DNA from 2 places in the Halobacillus sp. BAB-2008 genome. Region 1 is predicted to be linked to the other one. Evidence: riboswitches for the same ligand, from Rfam matches in the RefSeq annotation. Region 1 holds a riboswitch; the other holds the start of a gene.
What was found. A riboswitch is a leader RNA that binds a small molecule or an ion and turns the genes downstream of it on or off. The one in region 1 is predicted to bind S-adenosylmethionine.
Positions count from the first base shown of each region.

Region 1 (7,694 bases):
TGAAAGAGATGCAGCATTATGAGACGATGTATGGCGAAATCGGCTATCCCGTTATCCTGTCTGCTGTCAATGATCCAGAGGCGATGGACTTGATCCAGTCCCATCTTGCAGACCGCACGACTGTAATTGCCGGTCAGTCGGGGGTAGGGAAATCCTCTCTCTTGAATTCCATCGATTCCAGGTTGTCCATTGATACGGATGAAATATCAGAGAGTCTCGGCCGCGGGAAGCACACGACGAGGCATGTGGAACTGTATGAAATATCCAATGGGCTTGTAGCAGATACGCCGGGGTTCAGTTCGCTTGAATTTGCAGACTTGGAACTGGAACAGCTGCCGGAGTGCTTTCCGGAATTTGTGGCGGTTCAGGATGGGTGCAAATTCAGAGGCTGCCTGCATCATAAAGAGCCTAAATGTGCGGTGAAAATGGAAGTAGAGGCAGGTAACATCAGCAGCCAGCGCTACCAACATTATCTGCAGTTCCTGGAAGAAATACAGAATAGAAAGCCGAGGTATTAAACGATGACAAAAATTGCACCATCCATCTTAGCATCCGATTTTGCTAAACTGGGAGAGGAAATTAAAGACGTCGAGCTCGCAGGAGCAGATTATATCCATGTAGATGTCATGGATGGACATTTCGTTCCAAACATTACGATCGGCCCTTTGATTGTTGATGCGGTCCGCCCGGTGACGAGCCTTCCGCTTGACGTCCATTTAATGATCGAGAATCCGGAAGCTTACGTGGAAACGTTCGCCAAAGCGGGCGCAGATATTCTAACGGTCCATCAGGAAGCGTGTCCGCACCTCCACCGCACCATCCAACTGATTAAAAGTCACGGGGTGAAAGCAGGTGTGGTCATTAACCCTGCGACACCTGCCGAAGCGATTCGTCCTATACTGAAAGACGTGGATCTTGTATTGTTAATGACGGTCAATCCTGGTTTCGGTGGTCAGTCATTCATACATTCTGTACTGCCTAAAGTCAGCCAGATCGATGCATGGAGAACGGAAGAAGCGCTGGATTTTGAAATTGAGATTGATGGCGGCGTCAATGAAGAAACGGCACGCCTTTGCACCGAAGCCGGTGCTGATGTCCTCGTAGCAGGAAGCGCTGTTTTCAATCACCCCGACCGTAAAAAAGCGATAGATGCGATTCGCAGCTCTTTATAAGGGGAAGAAGCTCAAATGATTGCCAGCAGGCATCCATTTGAGCTTCTTGTTTATTCATCATTAATCTTGGAGGGAATCATATGAACCACACCATCGTCATTGTCGGAGGAGGACCGGCAGCTTACATACCAGACCTGAAACAGACAGTGCAAGGGGATTGCCTGTGGATCGGTGCAGACAAGGGAGCCGAAGTACTGATCGAGCAAGGCATTAAACCGGATCTTGCCATCGGAGACTTTGATTCTGTATCACTGGAAGTATTAAGGCGTATTCAGGCTTCGGCAGCTGAAACACGTATATATCCGGATGAGAAAGATGAAACCGATCTTGAGCTTGCTGTGATAGAAGCACAAAAAAGAAACCCTGCGCATATTTTATTAGTCGGAGTGACGGGAGGAAGGCTTGATCATTCCCAAGCTAACATTCAGCTGCTTTACACGCTTGCAGAACGGGATGTGAAAGCGACCATCGTAGATAAACAAAATCGAGTGGAATTAGTCAAAGCCGGAGAGCATACGATAGAAGCGGATGAAGAATACCCGTACATCTCTTTCCTGCCTGTCACCCTGGATGTGTCAGGGCTTACTCTAAAGGGTTTTTATTATCCACTCACAGACGCATATGTACCTTATGGATCAACCCTCTGCATTTCGAACAGGCTTCTTGAAGATACGGGTACTTTTTCCTTTCAGGCAGGCATACTCTTAGTAATAAGAAGCAAAGACTTGACTAATAGAGGGTAGAGAAGGGTTGTTCCATCAGTTATAACAGGAGGAGGGGCTCTTTGAAATTTTATACTATCAAACTCCCGCGGTTCGTCGGGGGCATAGTGCGTGCAGTCATAAGTACATTCAAAAAAGACTAACAGGCCCAACAAAAAAAGCACCCGGAATCCGGGTGCTTCTTTTGTTCAAAGAGTTATACGCGTTGTAATTTGCCTGATTTTAGCTCACGTGCAGTAACGTAAACTTTCTTAGGCTTACCATCTACAAGAATACGTACTTTTTGAAGGTTAGCTTTGAATTGACGTTTATTAGCGTTCATCGCGTGTGAACGGTGGTTACCTGAACGTGTACCTTTACCAGATATAACACTACGTGCCATGAAAAATCCCTCCTGTTACATAAATCATCAGATACTTAGTAACTTTATCATATCAAAATAAGGTTTGCAATAAGATAGGTCGAATTATATCAAGAATTTCTTCTTGACAGATACATGGATATGTCTCAAAGTATATAAGGGATATTCAGATCCTTTTCGGGAATTGAAGCAGAATTCACCTGTGAATCTTATGTTATAATTGAGTAAGAATACGAGGATTATAAAGGAGGATCTATATGTCCGTGGATTTGAACAACCAATATGGTCATATCACTATTAGTAATGAAGTAATCTCAACGATCGCCGGAGGGGCGGCAGTCGAGTGTTATGGAATTGTCGGCATGGCTTCGAAGAACCAGATACGGGACGGCCTGTCCGAAATGCTCCGTAAAGAAAATTTTTCCAAAGGGGTCGTTGTCAGACAGGACAAAGATCGCCTTCATATAGATATGTTTATCATCGTAAGTTATGGGACGAAGATTTCTGAGGTGGCTCATAACGTCCAATCTCAAGTGAAATACACACTGAACAAAACAGTCGGTTTGTCCGTTGACTCTGTGAACATCTTTATCCAGGGAGTCCGTGTGACAAGCGCATAAAGCAGCGGTTGCAGTCAAAGGAGGACGTAAGTGTGACGGTAGAAAAGCTAGACGGCAAAATGTTGGCCGAAATGATTTTACAGGGGGCGCATCATCTGAAGAGAAATTCCCAGATGATCGATGCCCTAAACGTATTTCCCGTACCAGACGGAGATACAGGAACGAACATGAACTTATCCATGACCTCCGGAGCGGAGGAAGTGAAAACCGTAGATCAAAATCATGCAGGGGCAGTGGCGAAAGCACTGTCCAAGGGACTGCTTATGGGCGCCCGTGGGAATTCCGGTGTCATCCTTTCTCAAATCTTCCGTGGTTTCTCAAAAGTTAATGAAGATAAGGAAACGTTGACAACGAAAGATTTCTCGGCGGCTCTTGAAGGCGGCGTGGATACAGCCTATAAAGCGGTTATGAAACCGGTAGAAGGAACAATTCTTACCGTAGCTCGTGAAACAGCGGAAGGTTCGGTGGAAGCTGCAGAAAAGCACACGGCTTTCATTCCGTTTATGGAAGAAGTGGTAAAAGCTGCGAAAGCATCGCTTAAACGGACCCCGGAACTGCTTCCTGTTTTAAAGGAAGTCGGAGTCGTGGACAGTGGCGGCCAGGGTCTTGTAACCATTTATGAAGGATTTCTTGCTTCCTTGAAAGGGGAAGAACTTCCGGCAGTTCAGGAAACCGTATCCATGGATGATATGGTCAATGCAGAACATCATAAATCTGCTCAGGATTTCATGAATACGGAAGATATCGAATACGGCTATTGCACGGAATTCATGGTGAAATTCGAAGAGGACAAGCTTGCGGAAAACCCTTATGATGAGGATGCATTCCGCAACCAGCTCAGCGAAATTGGTGATTCCCTCCTAGTCGTTTCCGATGAAGACTTAATTAAAGTGCATGTTCATGCCGAGTATCCCGGCGAAGCGATGACGCTCGGTCAGAAGTACGGCAGTCTCATTAACATGAAGATCGAGAATATGCGTGAACAGCATACATCTATTGTAGGAGACAAGAAAAAAGGCGCTAAGCAGGAAAAGAAAGCGCCATACGGTATCGTCACAGTAAGTATGGGGGAAGGGATCAGGAAATTGTTCGAAAGCCTCGGCGCGACAGTTGTCATCCAAGGTGGACAAACAATGAACCCTAGTACCCAGGATCTGTCGGAAGCGATCAAGGAAGCCCATGCAGACCGTGTGCTCATTCTCCCGAACAATAAGAATATTGTGATGGCGGCGGAACAGGCGGCCGAGCTTGCTGATGTGGAAGTAGCCGTTATTCCGACGAAGACCATTCCGCAGGGAATGAGTGCTCTTCTAGGATTTAATCCGGAAGCGGATCTTGACACGAATAAAGAGGAAATGAGCCAGCTGATGTCCGAAGTGAAAACCGGACAGGTTACGTATGCGGTACGGGATACCCAGATCGATGGACTAGCCATTGAAAAAGGCCATTTTATGGGGATCGCGGAAAGTAAAATACAAACAACGGCAAAAGAAGCGTTAGAGGCAGCGAAGGCTCTGCTTCGCGAGATGATCGATGAGGATGAAGATGAAATCCTGACCATTCTTACTGGTGAAGAAGTTGAAGAAGATGAAATTGGTCAGTTGGAAGCGTATATTGAAGATACGTTCGAAGATTTGGAAGTGGAAGTTCACACAGGTGGACAGCCGATTTATTCCTATATCTTCTCTATTGAATAAAATATAGAAAAAGAGATCAGAGCATACAGCTCTGATCTCTTTTTTTATATTATCATAAAAGCGTGCTGCTCAGTACAACACTGTTCCTGCTACCTGGTTGCCGGCTTAAGCCGGAAGTTTCTGCGGATGGACAAGAGAACCATGCAGATATAGGCAAGGACTAAAGCCGTGTAAATAATGGCGATGGAGGTGTCTCCAAGCTCTACTGTATTCAAAAGCGTTCGGATATTTGTCAAAACGATGAATCCACCGGCGAGGACACCTAATACGAGAGACGGCATTATTTTCACAAGCCAGGCAGCAAGGGGGGCCGCAATAACCCCGCCGATCACAAACGCAGATACGAGCAGCCAGCTGAATTGCTCCCAGCCAAGAAAGATAAGAAACCCGAGGGTCGCAGAAACAGTGACGATGAATTCGCTGGTATCTACCGTTCCAATCACTTTTCGGGGTTCAAGCTTCTGTCTTGCCAGGAGAACGGGCGTATTCACTGGTCCCCACCCGCCGCCGCCGACTGCATCAAGAAAACCTCCGATAAATCCAAGGGGAAACAAAAAGCTCTTTTTGAAAGGCCGCTTCTCCTGGCGCCGCTTCTGTCCCATGGTAAGGAAACGAATGATGATATAGATTCCTAATACGAGGAGGAAGAGTGATATGTAGGGTCGGATAATTTCTCCTGGAACCCAGCTTAATACAGCTGCACCGAGAAAAGCGCTGATGGCACCGGGAACAGCCAGAATAACGACGAGACGCTTATCGACATTCCCGAATTTATAGTGAGAGAAGCCGGAAGCGGCCGTCGTTGCCACTTGAGCCATATGAATGGATGCAGAAGCTACTGCCGGAGCAAGTCCATAGGCAAGCAGAATCGTTGAGGAAGTCAATCCGAAGCCCATGCCGAGAGCACCATCGACTAACTGAGCAAAAAATCCCACTAATGCGAAAACAATTAATTTATTCAATCCAACCTCTCCTTTTACCCTTTAATTCCAGCTCCCATATGGTGTATGATTAATCATATGAGAATACTTGGTTTTATGTGTGAAGAGGTTTTCTACAAAAATAAAAAAACCCTTCACACAGAAGAGGCTTTCGTTCCTCTCCTTATCTTTCAGACAATGTCTGCTGGATGGAGCACCTTTAAAAGGTTGCTGCGGGATCGTTGGACCAGTTTCCTCCCCCGGCTCTTCATAAGGATATAGTATCTTGCTTTGATTACTTACCAAATTAAAGCAGAGGGGGACCATTGTCAATATTAAAAACAGAAAAGTTGTAATTTTTAAAAAACCTGTTGACATATCTTAGAAAGAAGCCTACTATTTGAATCAATTAGTTTTTTTGAAATATCCAATCGACTAATTTTTCTTATCTAGAGAGGTGGAGGGACTGGCCCATCGAAGCCTCGGCAACGGGTCTAACCGTTAAAGTTAGACGCTGTGCCAATTCCAGCAGATGCTGAAAGCATTTGGAAAGATAAGAAGGACGTATCTTACTTTCAGACGCCCTTCTTCTTTTCCGGAAGAGGGGCGTTTTTATTTGGAGAAAGGCAGGCGAGTGTATGGGAAACTTACTTACGTACCAGCATTTTTCCGGTGATCCATTCAAAAATGATCAGCCAGAGGATGATACGAAAGGCGCGAGAAAGGTCATTCAATGGGCATACGACCAGTATGGTTCTGACGTGGTTTATGCGTGCAGCTTCGGCGCAGAAGGAATGGTACTCATCGATCTGATTTCGCAGGTCAAACCGGATGCGGATGTCGTTTTTCTCGACACAGGTCTTCACTTCCAGGAAACCTACGATTTGATTGATAAAGTGAAGAAACGGTATCCGGCGCTTCATATTCATATGAAATTACCGGAGCTTACAGTGGAAGAACAGGCAGAAAAGCATGGTTCCGCTTTGTGGAAGAGACAGCCGGACCAGTGTTGTTACATCCGGAAGATCAAACCGTTGGAAGAGGAACTGTCCGGTGCGGTTGCCTGGCTTTCCGGCCTGCGCAGAGAACAGTCCCCGAGCAGAGCGAAGACGGATTTCATCAACAAAGATGAACGGTTTAAGTCCGTGAAAGTTTGTCCACTGATACATTGGACTTGGGACGACGTATGGCATTATATCCGACTAAATAGCTTGGATTACAATGCTTTGCATGACCAAAACTATCCAAGTGTAGGATGTATTCCTTGTACATCCCAGGCCGTCGGCGACGATCGCTCCGGCCGCTGGAAAGGATTTAATAAAACGGAGTGTGGTCTTCACACCCCGGGCCCATCAGAAACGAACTAATCGAAACGAACTAATAGGAGGATGTATGAAATGGCAGTCATTAAACCCCATGGAGGGAAGTTAATCAATAGATGGAACGAAACACCGGAGGATTTACCGAAGGACAGTATCGAACTGGATGGAATGGCTCTCAGTGACGTGGAGCTGATCGGTAACGGAGCATACAGTCCGCTGGAAGGGTTCCTGAACAAGGAAGACTATGAATCCGTCGTCGATACGATGCGTTTGAAAGACGGGACACCCTGGAGCATTCCGATTACGCTGCCTGTAAGTCAAGAGAAGGCAGAATCGTTAGGAAAAGAAGCCAAGCTTATCCATGATGGAACGGTGTACGGTGTGATTGAGATTGAAGACATCTTCAAACCTGACAAAGAAAAAGAAGCGCAAAAAGTATATTTAACTACGGACCTTGCTCACCCGGGTGTCAAAAAGTTGTTTGAACGCCCCGACTATTATGTATCCGGTACTATCCAGGTTTTTGCTTCGTCAGCAAAAGAACACGGAGAAGAGTTTTACCTCGATCCGAAAGAAACGAGAGCACTTTTCGAAAAGAACGGATGGAGGAAGGTTGTCGGTTTCCAAACAAGGAACCCTGTCCACCGCGCCCACGAATATATTCAAAAAGCGGCCTTGGAGACGGTTGACGGTTTATTCCTGAACCCGTTGGTCGGCGAAACGAAGAGCGATGACATACCAAGTGATGTTCGGATGAAGAGCTACCAGGTACTGCTTGATCATTACTATCCGAAGGACCGCGTGACCCTGGCCGTTTTCCGTGCAGCCATGCGCTACGCAGGTCCAAGGGAAGCGATCTTCCATGCCATCGTCCGTAAAA
Region 1 covers NZ_ANPF01000050.1:22,010-29,703, reverse strand. Annotated here, with positions in the region: gene rsgA (ribosome small subunit-dependent GTPase A) at 1-518, shown strand, start outside; gene rpe (ribulose-phosphate 3-epimerase) at 522-1,172, shown strand; gene D479_RS11680 (thiamine diphosphokinase) at 1,253-1,915, shown strand; gene spoVM (stage V sporulation protein SpoVM) at 1,957-2,037, shown strand; gene rpmB (50S ribosomal protein L28) at 2,091-2,276, opposite strand; gene D479_RS11670 (Asp23/Gls24 family envelope stress response protein) at 2,513-2,875, shown strand; gene D479_RS11665 (DAK2 domain-containing protein) at 2,908-4,572, shown strand; gene D479_RS11660 (sulfite exporter TauE/SafE family protein) at 4,662-5,534, opposite strand; SAM riboswitch class I at 5,674-5,769, opposite strand; SAM riboswitch class I at 5,935-6,052, shown strand; gene D479_RS11655 (phosphoadenylyl-sulfate reductase) at 6,131-6,859, shown strand; gene sat (sulfate adenylyltransferase) at 6,890-7,694, shown strand, end outside.

Region 2 (7,434 bases), on a different contig from region 1:
TTGAATGTTTTGTGTTTTTATTTGCGAATGGTGCACCTCACCTGTAGATGCAAAAGATGTTGCGGGTGCTGCTAGAAGAGATAGTGCAAGAGCTCCTGATACGACTAATGATTTCTTCATGCTGATAACTCCTCCTTGAAAAGTTGGTTTGTTTTTCGATCGACTTTATCGTACCATCGATCTCTTGTAATAAAGGAGGATATTATTGGGAGATAGGTAGAAAGGACGTTCTGCTGACATCGTAAATAGGAGAGGGAAGCAAAAAGGCGGCATCAGTCCTTGTCAGCTCTGGGGTTGTTATAATCATCCTTTAAAGGTAAGCGGCTGCTGGAGTGGTTAAAGTATGAAAACAAGATACAAATTACTAGAATGACAGGGTTGACAGACTTTTTATGCGAAGTGTTTTTTTACGAATGTAACATCAGCGTTACAAATATTTCGATAGTTTGCATGTTTTTTTTCTAGTATTTTCCTATATAAAACAAATCTTCTACTGTAAATATTCCTGGATGGAAAAATGTCGTTATTTAAGGGAAACTTATTTAATTTTTCCTTTTTTTGTTGTTTTTCTGATCTTGATGAAATATACTACATTACAACACTAATGCACTATGTTGGAGGAAGGTGACAAGTTGAATTTTGACGCAGGGAGTGCAAAGCCGATTTACATCCAGATCGCAGAATGGATGGAGGATGAGATTCTTCAAGGACACTTTCAAGTAGATGGAAAGGTGCATTCTCAGTATAAGCTGGCGGATATGTATAATATCAATCCGGCGACTGCGGCCAAAGGGCTGACGAAATTAGCGGAAGAGGGTGTTCTTTATGACAGGCGGGGACTCGGGAAATTCGTGGCGGAGGAAGCGAATGCGATTATAAAGGAAAAGCGGAGGAACAAGACAATGAAGCGTTTGGTTGACGATCTTGTGAAGGAAGCAGGGAAGTTGGAAATGACTGAAGAGGAAGTAATCACGCTCATTAAAGAAACATGGGGAGGAGCGAAAGAGTGAAGGCGATCAAATGTGAGAACGTAACCAAAACATATAAAAAGAAGAAAGCCCTGAACCGTTTGAACGTCTCCATTGAAGCGGGTAAAATCGTTGGTTTAGTCGGACGTAACGGTGCCGGTAAAACGACATGGATGAAGGTTGTTGCCGGAATGGTGAAAGAATCGAAAGGAAGTGTGGAAGTATTTGGAGAACATCCGTTCAATAATTTGAGGATATCGGCTAATTCTGTTTATATCGATGACCGGATGTCTTTCCCTGCAACCTTGACTTTGGAAGAAATCCTTATGGAAGGGAAAAGGTTTTACCAGTATTGGGATCATGATCTTGCTTTACGTTTATTCGATTATTTCGGTTTTGAGCGCGGGGAACGCCATCATACGCTCTCAAAAGGAAGAGAAAGTACTTTTCACATGATCTTCGGTCTTGCCACACGATGTTCCTTGACAATCTTCGACGAGCCCACAACAGGGATGGATGCAGCCGTTCGAAAAGATTTCTATCGTGCCTTGTTGAAAGACTATTTGTCCTCTCCGCGCACCATTGTTTTATCGACGCACCATTTGGAGGAAATGGAAGACATACTGGAGGAAGTGCTTCTTCTCCACAAGGGGAAGCTGCTTCTCCAGACCAGCATGGATGAACTGAAGGAGTATGCCGTCCGCCTCACTGCACCCCTGGAGATACTGAGGCCATGGACCCAGAACAGAGAAATTCTTTATGAACAGCTTCCTGAGGAAAGAAACAGTTGTGTCATCGTAAGAAATGACTGGACGGAAACGGAACAGACGGAGATGAGGAAGGAAGGCATTCGTATCGCTCCTGTCTCTGCCAGTGATGTTTGCGTATATATGACGGAAGATAAGGTTGGCAGAGGAGGAATTGACGATGTCTTTGATCGAAGTGAGGACAGGTGATGTTATTAAAAAGCAGTTCGCGTTCAAGTGGCGGTCCCATCCGGGAGTGTTTACGTCTCTTGTAACGATACAGGTGATGGGCATCTTGTTTTCTTTAATGGGAACGGGGGCACAATTCATGGGAGGAGAGTTCTTTGAAGTCCGATCGCAGATCTTTTCCGGGGATTTAATTATTTCCTTTACGATTTTTTGGGGATTTTTGACGGCACTGCTCCTTACGACGCGTGCTTACCGTGAAGATGATTTTCCCTTTGTATCGACCCGCCTTACGAGTCATCTGTCTACCGTCGGCTTTCTTCTCGTGGTTTGCGGGATAGCCGGGCTTACAGCTGTCCTTTCAGAAAATGTACTGCGGGCAGCGGTGTACACATTTGTAGTGCAGGACGGTCAACTGTTGCCGGCTCACGAAATGGAAGCTTCTTTATTCGGTGCTGGGATGGCTGCCGTCATCCTTATGGTTTTCCTGGCTGCCGGTGCCGGTTATTTGTTTGGTGTATTCCTGCAGTGGAACAGACTGTTTCTTCTTATCATTCCGGTTTTGATGTTCGGCATTTCGTATTTGATGCAGCGAAGTGGCGAAGACGGTTTGGCTAATTACCTCTTTGAGGTTCTGTTTGATGAAGGAAATATTGTTTTATTCGCTGTGAAAGCACTGCTCGTTTCCATTACTTGTTTCGTTGGAAGCTTCTGGATTGCTGGCCGTTTGGAGGTGAAGCGGTCATGATCATCGTGTTAGCAGTCTTTCTTTTCCTGCTTGTCACCTTGGCAGCTGTTTTTAACGGGAAGTATAAGGGTGCAAGTGTCAAGATGGCTAAGACCGGCCATTTGATCTTCCTCGTATTTGGGTGCGTGTTAGTACTCTCGACAATTTTCACCTTCTTCCTGCCTGATCCCATGCCAGGGGAAGCGGCGAGTTCGTCGGATATCGACGATGCTATGTACAGCCATTTGTTAGAGGGAAACCTTGATCAGATAGACGAGGCATACCTTTTAGATGAGCGTACCTTCTCCTTTGGAGGGAAAACGCTGAACGTGAAAGTGAGCCCTCCCGGCGGGCTTGGTACGTCCGTTATCGTAGAAAAAGTAGAGTCGAAAAAGAACATACACCTCTATCAGTATCGGTCACCTATGGTCGTAAATGGCTGGCAGATCCCTGTCAAAGAGGAGCCTGTGGTAACCTTTGAGAACCAGGGGCTGGTCGTAACCTCCGGCGAACAAGTAACGAAGACTTTCTATCAGTTCGATCCTTCTTTTCCTTTCCGACAATTCTCTGAAGGAAAGAACACAGGCGGCAGCAGTATGTCCTCCGGCATGTCGGTCCTGTATTTACAAATTCCTGAGAACATGACGGTGGAAGCGGATGACGAAGTGTATGTTACAGAAGTGGAATCTTGAATCGGTGAGTTTTACTTAACGGAGAACAGATGAGTACAGGCTCAGGTATCACCTAATAAACATAGCAATTCCTACAGACGAAGAATCAAAAAAGCGCGGGTATCTGCCCGCGCTTTTTTGATTCTTTTTACTTTTTTCACACATATGGGCAGAAGTTCATAACTTAGCACAAGAGGTGGTGGCACATGAAAGAATCGGAAAGGATTGCTGCACAGGATCCTTTGCTCAATGAACAGCAAGAATGGAGAAAAAGGCGTATACGTCAACGGTTCAAACAAACACTTACCATAGCTTCCCCGGTGTTTATTCTGTTGCTTTGGGAAATCTTGTCCCGTACAGGCTTGATGGATGCCCGTTTTTTCCCGCCTCCTACGCAAATCGTGGGAACCTTTTGGTTGATGGCAGGGAGCGGAGAACTGTTCAGCCATGTTGGAATCTCATTATATCGTATTTTTGCAGGATTCCTTCTCGGAGTGATCCCTGCTATTGCAATCGGACTGCTGATGGGTTTGTATGGTCCAATCCGGCATTTCCTGTCGCCTTTGATCATGGCTCTCATGCCGATTCCAACACTTGCTCTCCTGCCGATCATCATCATTCTGTTCGGAGTAGGGGAAGTTTCCAAGGTGGTGACGATCGCAGGAAGTGTCTTCTTTCCGGTAGTCATCAATACAGTTGCCGGTGTCATCAACATCGACAGAATATATTTGGACGTAGCAAAGAATTACGGAGCAGATTCGAAACAGTTTTTCTTCAAAATCGCTCTCCCGGGTTCCTTACCGGTCATGCTTGAAGGGATTCAAATGGGGCAGGCGATCGCCTTACTTACGATAGTGGCAGCGGAAATGATGGGAGCGAATTCCGGTATCGGCTACTTAATCTGGACCTCCTATAAGGCATTCATGTTGAAAGAAATGTTTGTAGGGCTCGTACTCATCTCGTTCTTCGGCTATTTATTCTCATTAATCTTGAGAGGACTGCAAAGTAAATTACTCCCTTGGCGTTGATGAAGGAGAAAGGGGAAGGTGGAATGGATGCGAAAATTTCCATCAGGGATTTGACGAAAGTATTTTATAAAAAGGAAAGCAGAGTCACAGCATTGGAAGGAATCAATCTGGATATTGCCGATGGAGAGTTCGTCTGTTTAGTCGGACCGAGCGGGTGCGGAAAAACGACACTGCTCAGAATTCTAGCCGATTTGGAAACACCGAGTTCCGGGTCATTCACCATCGCAAGAGCAAAGGAAGACCGGCCACTTCAGTCGATGGTCTTCCAGGAACGGGGGGTGATTCCGTGGCTGACCGTGGAGGGTAACGTCAGTTTTGGTTTGAAAATGCGTCGTGTACCAGCGGCGGTCATCAAGGAACGGACCGCGTATTATTTAGAAAAAGTAGGGCTGGAGCGTTTCGCCAAGCTTTACCCTAGAGAGCTTTCCGGAGGAATGAAACAACGGGTGAGCATTGCCAGAGCATTCGCAAATGACCCGGAAATATTGTTGATGGATGAACCGTTCGCAGCATTGGATGAACAGAATAAATTCATCCTGCAGGAAGAATTACTCAACATCTGGGCCGAAACGAAAAAAACGGTCCTCTTCATTACACATAGTATCGATGAAGCACTCCTGCTCAGCGACCGGATTCTCTTGATGAGTGCCCAGCCGGGGAGGATTGTAAAGGAAAAACGAATCGAGCTCCCCAGACCAAGAAATATGGAGCAGGTCAGGGCTGACCCTGTCATGGCGGAACAATTCGTGGAGGTCTGGAATCATCTTCAGGAAGAAGTGCAACGATCAAGGATTTAAGAAAGGGGAAACATCCCATGCGTAAATCATTATGGATCTTTATCTCTCTTTTTTTATTTTTGGGTATAGCAGCAGGCTGCAGTGATAAGGAGTCTGAACAAGGAAAGCAGAAAGAAACCGTATCCGGCGATCTGGCTCCGCTTGAGAAGCGTCAGAAGGTAGTTATTGCAGAGGACGGTGCGGCGTCCGGTGCAGGATTTTACATCGCGAAAGAGAAAGGATATTTCGATGACTATAACATAGACATTGAATTTACGACATTCGCCAACAGTGATGATATGCTGCCGGCGCTTGCTTCCGGTGAAGTGGACATCGCCGGCGGAGTCTCCACCGCTTCGTTCTTCAATGCGATCGCTCAGGGAATCGATGTGAAGATCATCGCTGATAAAGGGCACTATTTCGATGGCAATTCCTACTTCAGTTTTGTTATTAGAGAAGACCTTCAGGATGAAATCAAGGAGTATGCCGATTTTAAAGGAAAACGGATTGCTGTATCTTCAAAGAATGCCGTGGATGATTACATCTTCCATGAAATGCTGAAGCATGCCGGCTTGACTGAGAAGGACGTAGAGGTCGTCTTAATGTCGGATTTCGGTAATATGTTGGCCGCGATGGGGAATAAATCCATAGATGCTGCCCTGCAGATAGAGCCTTTGATAACACAGGGAGAATCGCAGGGGTTACATGTGCGGTTCGGTGATGCTACGGATTATGCTCCAGAAGCACAAATCGCGATGGTTCTAGGCTCACCGGAATTTGTTGAAGAAGAAACAGACGTATCGCTCCGCTTCATGGCTGCTTATTTGAAGGGGGTACGCGATTACAACGATGCATTTCTTCACGGCGAGGGGCTTGATGAAGTCATTGATATCATGACAAAACACACCGCTTTGAAGGATCCTGAAATATGGAAGAAAGTCGGCGTGACAGGACTGGATCCGGACGGCAGTATGTTCGTGGAGGATATTAAAGATCAGTTCGACTTTTACAACTCCAATGGTGCCATCATCGGCGATGTAGATTTCGATGAGGCTGTAGACCCTTCTCTGGCAGCCAAAGCCGTGGACATTATCGGAGAGTATGATAAAAAGTAACATTCCAAGTTTTTCTCTTGTCAGAGAGAAAAAAATGATGTAAAGTAACGAGAGACTCAATTGAATAGTTCTTATCAAGAGAAGTGGAGGAACTGGTCCTAAGAAGCTTCAGCAACCACCAACACAGTTGGCCGGTGCTAAATCCAGCAGGTTTTAGACCTGACAGATAAGAGGGGACGGAAACAAAGAAGCCTTCTTATCCTAAAGAGGGCTTCTTTTTTATTTGTTTGGCCTGGTCTTGTCTGTATCACAGAAACATTCATGAGTTCACCAAGAAGGAGGCAGAAAAGATGACAAAACCGAAAGCAAATATTTTTGCACTTATTCCATTTGTAGTATTTATTGTATTGTTCATTGGTTCAGGGATCGTGACAGGTGACTTCTACAAAATGCCTGTACTCGTCGCTCTGTTTGCAGCTATACTGGTAGCGCTGCTTATGGATCGAAAAACAGATTTTGAAACGAAAATCATGACACTCTCCAAAGGGGGAGGACACCCGAATATCATCTTGATGGTTGTGATCTTCCTGCTCGCGGGAGCATTTGCTTCCGTCGCACAGGGAATGGGGGCTGTAGATTCCACCGTCAACCTTGGCCTGAGCTACCTGCCTGGTGGATGGATGGTCGTCGGCCTGTTCGTCATTGGGTGTTTCATATCCATTTCCATGGGTACTTCCACAGGGACAGTTGTAGCTTTAGCCCCGATCGGACTTGGTGTCGCAGAACAAACAGATATTGGTGTGGCGCTGATTATGGGAGCCATTGTAAGTGGGGCTATGTTCGGGGACAACCTCTCCATCATTTCTGATACAACCATTGCAGCTGTTCGAACACAAGGCACGGAAATGAAAGAAAAGTTCAAGGCGAACTTCTTTATCGTTCTTCCGGCTGCCATAGTAACAGCGGTTATTTTTGCAGTATGGACAGCCAGTGCGAGTGCAGATCTTGGGGAAACATACTCGTATAATTTCCTTGAAGTCATTCCATATCTCGGAGTGCTCCTGTTCGCCATCCTTGGGGTAAACGTCATATTCGTTCTGATCGGCGGAACGGTAGCAGCCGGAATTGTCGGTTTGATTCTCGGTAAATTCTCGGGGATGGAACTGATTAACCTGATCGGAGACGGCTTCGCTAACATGCAGGAGTTGTCTATGATCGCTATTTTGCTCGGAGGACTTGTAGAGCTGATCCGTTACAACGGCGGAATTGAGTATCTA
Region 2 covers NZ_ANPF01000088.1:419-7,852, forward strand. Annotated here, with positions in the region: partial or broken gene D479_RS17810 (hypothetical protein) at 1-120, opposite strand, end outside; gene D479_RS17815 (GntR family transcriptional regulator) at 633-1,010, shown strand; gene D479_RS17820 (ABC transporter ATP-binding protein) at 1,007-1,924, shown strand; gene D479_RS17825 (hypothetical protein) at 1,896-2,648, shown strand; gene D479_RS17830 (hypothetical protein) at 2,645-3,319, shown strand; gene D479_RS17835 (ABC transporter permease) at 3,505-4,326, shown strand; gene D479_RS17840 (ABC transporter ATP-binding protein) at 4,350-5,123, shown strand; gene D479_RS17845 (ABC transporter substrate-binding protein) at 5,141-6,217, shown strand; SAM riboswitch class I at 6,286-6,390, shown strand; gene D479_RS17850 (Na+/H+ antiporter NhaC family protein) at 6,508-7,434, shown strand, end outside.
Region 2: linked by a shared signal. The riboswitch ahead of D479_RS17850 (Na+/H+ antiporter NhaC family protein) and the one ahead of D479_RS11655 (phosphoadenylyl-sulfate reductase) in region 1 are both predicted to bind S-adenosylmethionine.